One region of the Massilia sp. PAMC28688 genome, then DNA from elsewhere that is predicted to be linked to it. Evidence: predicted binding sites of a transcription regulator. Region 1 holds the regulator's gene; the other holds the start of a gene.

Region 1 (4,202 bases):
ACCGTCCTTGACCTTGACCACGTCGCCCAGGTTGCCGACGTTGATGACTTTTTCCAACAGAATGATTTGCATAGATTTCTCCAGTAGGTCTGCCAGCAATTAAGCGTGGTGCAGATCGGTGTAAGGCAGCAGCGCGAGGTAGCGGGCGCGCTTGATGGCGGTGTCCACCTGGCGCTGGTAGTGCGCCTTGGTGCCGGTCAGGCGTGCTGGCATGATCTTGCCGTTTTCCTGGACGAAGTCTTTCAGCGTATCGACGTCTTTGTAGTCGACCTGTTCTACGTTGGCGGCGGTGAAGCGGCAGAATTTCTTACGCTTGAACAGTGGGTTCTGTTGTTTGCGCTTTTCTTTCAGCTTGAGCTTGTTTTTGTCGAACTTTTTACCGAATGCCATTTGAGGCTCCTGTATCTAAAATGTGCTCCGCTTAAGCGGCGGCACTAAAATCAATGATGTGAAACACCAGGCTTTTGCTACTGCGGTTCTTCTTGGCCAGAAATCCTGTGAACTGATGTACGGCACCCAGTTCGGCCTGGCTGAATCGTCCTGAAATTTCACCTGCCGCAAAGGCAGCAATTTCAAACTCGACCAACCTGGGCACCCCTGCTTCGACCTGCTGCGAACTGTGCATCAGGGTGGCGGACACGATCGGCACGCCGGCCGGGGTGTAGCGCAAGACATCGCGCTCGCAAATCTGGGCTACGAACTGAAGTTGATTCAAAAGATCACATCAGGTTCAGGATTCTGTACAACAATTAGGCCGCGGCTGCTGGCGCTGCTGCTGGAGCCGGGGCTTCAGCGCGGTGGCTCTTGGCTGCGTCTTCACGTTGTACCGACTTCATCATCGGCGATGGCGTGGTTTCAGCCTTCTTCATCTTAACGGTGAGGTGACGCAGCACGGCATCATTGAATTTGAACGCGGTTTCGAGTTCCACCAGGGTCTCGTTGTCGCATTCGATATTCATGCAGATGTAGTGTGCCTTTGGCAGCTTCTGGATCGAGTAAGCCATCTGACGACGGCCCCAGTCTTCAACGCGATGAACATTACCGCCGCGCGTGGTCACGCTGGCCTTGTAACGCTCGATCATCGCCGGGACTTGCTCGCTTTGGTCCGGGTGGACGATAAAAACGATTTCATAATGACGCATGCAACACTCCTTAGGGACGTTTAAACAAATGCCCACCTCGGCGTCAAGACGAGTGTGGGAAGGGAAAGCCGGCGATTATAACCCGATTCGCGCACCGCTGGCAATGCCTGTGTTGCTTCCAGGTTATGGGTCGGTCAGGGCACGAAATCAGCGTCAAGCAGTTGCTCCTCGCTGTAAGGAAGCGCTGCCGGGAATATCGCTCTGGCCAGTCCGGTCTGTTCGGCAGCCTGCTCAACTGAGCCACGATAGTTCTCGTGAGCGAAGTCGAGAATGTGCCGGCGCAGACTGGGGCTGTCTTGCAGCACCCTTCCCAGCCGGGTGCGTTGCGTCCGCAGCGTTGCAAGCCAACTTTTGCTCTTGCGTTGTGGTTGATACTGGCACTTCAGGAGATGCACAACAATCAGGTCCAGTCGGCTTCGCACCTCACGACGTTCGCTGCGCAAGATCCCTCCGACTTCCTCGAATAAGTTGTCCAGGTCAAGTTTGTCAAACTGACGCTCACGCAGCAGCAGTAGCTGGGCCTCCAGCCACAAGGTGAAATCGGCTTCGTAATCGGCCTTGTCATGGACTTCTGGCCTATCGTTCAGGTTCATTTCTGCCTCCATCGCCCTTTGGACCGCCGAATCTGCAAAAAATTCAGGCAAATTCGCATTTAACACTTGCGCTGGGCGAAATACTGTACAAAAATACAGTCTGTTCATACAAACAGCCACCCCAGCCCATGATCAAGCTCACGCCACGCCAGGAACAGATCCTCAACCTGATCAAGGATGCGATCGACAACACCGGTTTTCCTCCCACCCGCGCGGAAATCGCCAACGAGCTCGGCTTCAAATCTGCCAATGCGGCTGAAGAACACCTGCAGGCGCTGGCCCGCAAGGGTGCCATCGAGATTTCGCCCGGCACCTCGCGCGGCATCCGCCTGGTCGGCGCCAGCGTGGAAGCCATTCCCCTGGTGCCCCCTACCCTCATGATGGCGCTGCCGCTGGTGGGCCGCGTGGCCGCCGGTTCGCCCATCCTGGCGCAGGAACATGTGGAAGCGACCTACAGCGTGGACCCGGCCATGTTTTCGGCCAAGCCGGACTTCCTGCTCAAGGTACGCGGCTGGTCCATGCGCGACGCCGGCATCATGGATGGCGACCTGCTGGCGGTCAAAAAAGTCGACAGTGCCAAGAACGGTCAGATCGTGGTGGCCCGGATTGGCGAGGATGTCACCGTCAAGCGCTACAAGAAAACCAATGGCCTCATTGAGCTGCTGCCGGAAAATCCCGACTTCAAGGTCATCAAGGTCGATCCCGAGCTGGATGACTTCGCCCTCGAAGGCCTGGCCGTCGGCCTGATGCGCAGCTGGCACTGACAGCCAACGGGCCGGCGCATGCCGGCCTTTTTTGTCTGCCGGCGCGCTGCGGCGCGCCCTTCCCGGCACAGGCAATGTATTATCGGCATGTCATCAATCCCCATGCTGATCGATAGCGTCATGCGGCTCTATCCTGGCGATTCCACCACCCATGCCGAGCGATCACGAGCCGCCTGCCCTCCACGCCCAGAGCCTCGGCTGGCAACTGTTTGAAAGCAGTCCCGACTGCGTAAAGCTGCTCAGCTGCGACGGCCGTGTCGTGTCCATGAACCAGAACGGCCTGTGCGCCATGGAGATTGACGATGTCTCCCGCTTGCTGGGGGCTGAGTGGAAGTCGCTGTGGCCGCCGGAGAGCCATCAGAAAATTGCATCGGCACTAGCGCTGGCGGCCGCCGGCGGCACCGGGCACTTCCAGGCATTCTGCCCCACTGCCAGGGGCGCCCCCCGATGGTGGGACGTGGTGGTGACGCAGGTGACGGCGCCCGATGGCCATACGCACCATTTGCTGGCCGTGTCGCGCGACATGACGGCCACCCATCAGGCCGAACGCGAACTGCATGCCAGCGAAGCGCGCTTTCGCTCGCTCGTCACTGCCACCAGCGCCATTGTCTGGAACCGCGCCGCTGCCGGTGGCCTGGTCACCGAGCAGCCCAGCTGGGCCGCCTTTACCGGTCAGACGGCGGCGCAGTACTTGCACGAAGGCTGGCTGGAAGCGGTCCATCCCAACGACCGCGCCGGCACCCTGCGCGACTGGGAGCGGGCATGGACGACGGGTACTGTTTTCCAGACCCGCCACCGGCTGCGCCGTGCCGATGGCCACTACCGCGACATGGATGTCAAGGGCGTGCCGGTAGTGGGCGATGACGGCGAGGTAACTGAATGGATTGGCGTGCACGTCGACGTGACGGCCGAGATCGAAGCGAGCCGGGAACGCGAACGACTGTTCAAGCAAGTGCAGGCGGCCAATCAAAGAATGAATGACATCCTGCGCCAGACCCCTGCCTTCATCTGCGTGATGCGCGGTCCCGAGCACATCGTTGAATTGATCAATGAACGCTACCTCCAGCTAGTGGGCAACCGCAACCTGGAAGGCCGGCCCTTCCGCGAAGCCTTGCCGGAAGTGGCCGGACAGGGTTACTTTGAAATGCTCGATTCTGTGTACCAGAGCGGTGAACCGTTTTTCGGGTTCGACATGCCCGTGATGCTACAGCGCAAGCCCGACATGCCGCTCGAAAAGCGCTTCATGGACCTGGTGCTGGCGGCGCTGCGCGACGCCGATGGCCGGGTGACCGGCCTGCTCGCCCATGGCGTGGACCAGACGCACCGCAAGATTGCGGAGGCAGCCCAGCACGCCAGTCATGAGCGCCTCCTGCTGGCCACGGAAGCCACCGAGCTTGGCTTGTGGAGCTGGACGCCCGAGACCGACGCCGTGACGTGGGAGAATGCCCGTCCCTACGCAATCTTCGGGGTGGCGCCGGGCGACGGCCCGGTGAGCGCGGCGCGCCTGCTGAGCGACTTCCTCCACCCTGACGATGCCGCCGGGTTTCGCCAGGCAATCAGCCAGGCCGGCGTGGTCGGTGCGCGCTTCTTCTTCCAGGGCCGCATCAGGCGGCCGGACGGCGTGCTGCGCTGGGTGGAGTTCTTTGGCCGCGCCATGGCAAAGCGCGATGATGCGCCGGCCGAGCTGGCAGGCACGGTACGGG
Region 2 (4,202 bases), 750 kb from region 1:
AGTGTTTGACCAGTTCGATGTCTGCCGGCCAGCGCAAGCCCGGTGCACGCAGGGCCTTGTACAGGGCCACAAAGGCATTCCAGTCGCCCGCGCTTTTGGGCGGCGCGGCAAACTCTTCGACCGCGCGGACCGGTTCTGCCGCTGCGCCCACCGCGTCAAGCAGGCGGGTGGCGGTGGCCGCGCCGATCCCGGGGATCAGCTGGGCCACGCGGAAGCCGGCCAGGCGCCCGCTCGGATTCTGCGCAAAACGCAGCACCGCCAGCACGTCCTTGATGTGGGACGCTTCCAGAAATTTCAGGCCACCGAATTTGACGAAGGGGACATTACGCCGCATCAGTTCCAGCTCCAGCGCCGCGCTGTGACTGGCGGCGCGAAACAGGACCGCCTGCGACGTCAGCGCCATCCCGGCTTCCCGCTGTTCGAGGACGCGGCTGCACACCCAGCGTGCCTGTTCGGCTTCGTCGGGAATGAGCACCAGCTGTGGCCTGGCGCTCGATACCTTGTCGGTCCACAGCGTTTTGGCGTGGCGCTCCAGCGCCGCCGCAATAAGGGCATTGGATGCATCCAGGATCGGCTGGGTGGAGCGGTAATTGCGCTCCAGCGTCACGATGCGGGCCTGCCGGCTGAACTGGGACGGGAAGTCGAGGATATTCCTCACGGTGGCGCCCCGGAAGGAATAGATCGACTGGGCGTCGTCACCGACCACCATCACACCCTGCCCGTCCGGCTTCATGCCGGTAATGATGGCCGCCTGCAGGCGGTTGGTGTCCTGGTATTCATCCACCAGTACATGGTCGAACAAGGCGCCAATTTCCGGTCCCAGTGCGGGGTCTGCCGCCATCTCCGACCAGAACAGCAGCAAGTCGTCATAATCGAGGACGTTCTGTTCCTGCTTGGCGTCGACGTAGGCGCCAAACAGGGTCTTGAGTTCCTGCTCCCATTCGGCGCACCAGGGGAAAGTGCTTTGCAGGACCAGGCCCAGCGGCTCCTGGCTGTTGACGACCCGCGAATAGATGGACAGGCAGGTGCCCTTGAGAGGAAAGCGCTTCTGGGTCTGGGTCAGGCCGATTTCGTGGCGCACCATCCCCATCAGGTCCTCGGAATCGCCGCGGTCATGGATGGTGAACGAGGACTCCAGGCCGATCCGGCCCGCGTACTCGCGCAACAGCCGCGCCCCGATGCTGTGGAAGGTGCCGGCCCACGGCAGGCTGGCCGGCGCCTGGCCCGCGTTCAGCGCAAACACGCGCTGCAGTACGGCGCCGGCGCGGTTACCCATCTCGGTGGCCGCCCGGCGCGAAAACGTGAGCAGCAAAATACGCTGGGGATCGGCGCCACGCATGATCAGGCGCGCGACACGGTGGGCCAGGGTACTGGTCTTGCCGGAGCCGGCCCCTGCAATGACCAGCAAGGGGCGCGACTGATCAGCCGCCACGTCGATATCGTGGTCGACCGCGGCGCGCTGCTCGTTATTGAGGCTGGCGAAGGGGTCGGCTGGGTCGGACAAGATGGCGGCGGCGTCAGGCATGCAGGTACACTCGAAAAATAATACAACTGTACATTTACACAGTAGTACAAAGCAAGGATAATAAGACCAGGCGCGCAGACAAGCATCGCTTTGGCAGCGCGTATGTACACCCCATTTATTGCAAGAGCATTACAATTTCGGCGCTAAGTGGCCGATTTGTAAGGAGTTTTTGCGATATCCACATTCGCTGTGGATATCTTTGTGGATAAGCGCCCCTTGACAGCGAGGAAGCCAGCATTGATGCGGGTTTCAACAAAATGCCCGTTCTGAAGGCAGATTTTTTGTCGTTTAAAATCAGTGACTTGCAAAGTCAAGACGGCAGCGCGAAAAAAATTCTAGGATTTTTCCTACAGGTCCAATTTGTGCATAAGGTGGCGCGGAAACGGTTCCGGAAAGCCATACATGTCATGCAAGACTGACAACAATCTCGCTGGCCGACTCGGAACGTGCGCCATTCCTGCGACAGCGTGGCCTGGAACCATATCTGCTGATGCATCAGGCTGGCATGGCACGCCTGTGTTGTGCGGGGCGGCGGCGCGCGGGCTCGAGCAACACGCGTTCTATCAGAGAAGGGTCCACCCCGTTCGATTTCAGGTATTCAATCGCGGCCACCGTGTTCCAGCTGGCCTGCACGGCCACGGCATGGTCGATAATGTCGCGCTGGCGCTCATCGCGGCGCGGCTGGCTCGCCGGGCGGCCCGGGCAAAGTGGACTTCCAGGAGGGGTAGTAGTCATATTGCGATTCCTTAACTCATCATGGGACATCATGGGACATCATGGGACATGCTGAAGGGAACGAAATTTATGCATTCCGAGTATCTCCCAAAACCCGGCGAAGTCAATATCAGGTTTCCATCAGTGTGAGAATAAAGTGTGTGTCTTTGCCCGGTGGAATCGAACGTCATTGAACAAGGAGCCTGCCTACAATAGGAGGCACTACATCACATCGAAGCGAGCAGATCATGGCTATCAACAGCGACCCGCCTCTCAAGCCGGGGGACGAGGCAGCGCCGGGCACGCCAGGCGCGGCCGAGGATATTTGCGACCAGTGCAGCGGCAAGGGAACACTCGCCAGTGGCGCGCCCTGCCCCGCCTGTGAAGGAAGCGGACGCGTCATGCGGGGCATCGGCGGCGGCTAAGGCCGGCATTTACAGGGCGCCAGCCCGGGGACATAATCAGGGCATGACCGCGCCCGCCACCGCCAACGCCCTTCGCCAGCCCCGTTCACCATCCGAGCTGTTCATTTCCTTCACCCTGCTGGCCTTGCAGGGTTTTGGCGGGGTCGTGGCGATCGTGCAGCGTGAGCTGGTCGAGCGCAAGCAATGGCTGACCCAGGACGAATTCCTGGAAGACTGGGCCGTGGCACAGGTGATGCCGGGACCGAACGTCGTCAACCTGTCCATGATGATCGGGGGCCGCCATTTCGGCCTGCGCGGCGCCATCGCTGCGCTGGCGGGCATGCTGCTGGTGCCTTTGCTGCTCGTCCTGTGCCTCGCCTTGCTGCACGCCCGCATCGGCGACCATCCCGGCGTGGCCGGTGCGTTCCGCGGCATGGCCGCAGCCGCGGCCGGCATGTTCGCCGCCTCCGCCTTGCGCCTGTCCGCAGCGCTGGCGCGCAACCCCATGCCGCTGGCCTGGTGCGTGGCCCTGGCGCTCATGGTGTTTGTCCTGGTGGCACTGCTGCGGGTACCGCTCCTGCATGTGCTGCCCATCGCCGGAGCATGTGCCTGCGTGCTGTGTTACCGGCGCCTGCGGTCATGACGGCCCCCTTGCTGGTACTGGGCAGTGCCGACTGGCTGGCCCTGCTCATGCAGTTCATGATGCTGTCGCTGCTGTCCGTGGGCGGTGCCATTTCCACGTCGCCCGACATGCACCGCTTCCTGGTGCAGGAACATCATTACCTCAGCCAGGTCCAGTTCAGCGAGTCCATTGCCCTCGCCCAAGCCGCGCCTGGTCCCAATGTGCTGTTCGTCGCTTTGATGGGCTGGCACGTGGGCATGAATACCGGAAGCTTCAGTGCAGCAGTGCTCGGCGTGGCCATCACCATGGGCGGGATCTTGCTGCCATCGACCATACTGACGTATAACGCGGCGCGCTTGGCTCACCGCAACCGGGACCTGCGGGCGGTACGCGCCTTCAAACTCGGTATGGCGCCGGTGGTCATTGCGCTCATGTTCGCCACCAGCTGGATCCTGGGCAGCGCCGCGGGCCGGATGGACGACTGGCCCCTGTGGCTGCTGGCAGTCATCAGTGCGCTTGTACTTTGGCGCACACGGCTGCATATCTTGTGGGTGCTGGCCGCCGGCGCCGTGCTGGGCTGGCTGCAGCTCGTGTAAGGCCCGGACAGCGGGCGCAACGCATACTGGAGGAAGAGCGATGAGCAATGGCACATTTTCGGGCAATCCCAAGACCGAATGGCTCGATGAAAACGGAAACGACCGCGACATGCGGGTTCTGGAAGACTTCTGGTATCTCGATCCGGCCGGGCGGCGCTGGGATGTTCCCGCGGGAACCATCGTCAATGGCGCCAGCATTCCACGCACGCTATGGTCGTCAGTTGGCAGCCCCTACACGGGCCGCTACCGGCGCGCCGCCGTGGTCCATGACGCAGCAGTTGGCAAGGAAGGCGTGCTGCGCCGGGAAGCCGATGCCATGTTTTATTTTGCCTGCCTGGCGG

Evidence for each region. Region 1 encodes LexA, which represses DNA repair genes until DNA is damaged. Its sites were predicted from a motif close to ACTGTATNNNNATACAGT; they were not measured.
Region 2: a site for LexA is predicted at 1,551-1,568, ahead of KY495_RS19095 (ATP-dependent helicase). Genes of this name have one in related genera too.

Annotation. Positions count from the first base shown of each region.
Region 1 is NZ_CP080378.1:3,520,878-3,525,079, reverse strand. It holds gene rplI (50S ribosomal protein L9) at 1-72, opposite strand, end outside; gene rpsR (30S ribosomal protein S18) at 100-390, opposite strand; gene priB (primosomal replication protein N) at 422-715, opposite strand; gene rpsF (30S ribosomal protein S6) at 750-1,142, opposite strand; gene KY495_RS15735 (DUF29 domain-containing protein) at 1,277-1,735, opposite strand; gene lexA (transcriptional repressor LexA) at 1,864-2,499, shown strand; gene KY495_RS15725 (PAS domain-containing protein) at 2,651-4,202, shown strand, end outside.
Region 2 is NZ_CP080378.1:4,274,079-4,278,280, reverse strand. It holds gene KY495_RS19095 (ATP-dependent helicase) at 1-1,525, opposite strand, end outside; gene KY495_RS19090 (hypothetical protein) at 2,021-2,260, opposite strand; gene KY495_RS19085 (hypothetical protein) at 2,488-2,664, shown strand; gene KY495_RS19080 (chromate transporter) at 2,708-3,286, shown strand; gene KY495_RS19075 (chromate transporter) at 3,283-3,861, shown strand; gene KY495_RS19070 (DUF1353 domain-containing protein) at 3,902-4,202, shown strand, end outside.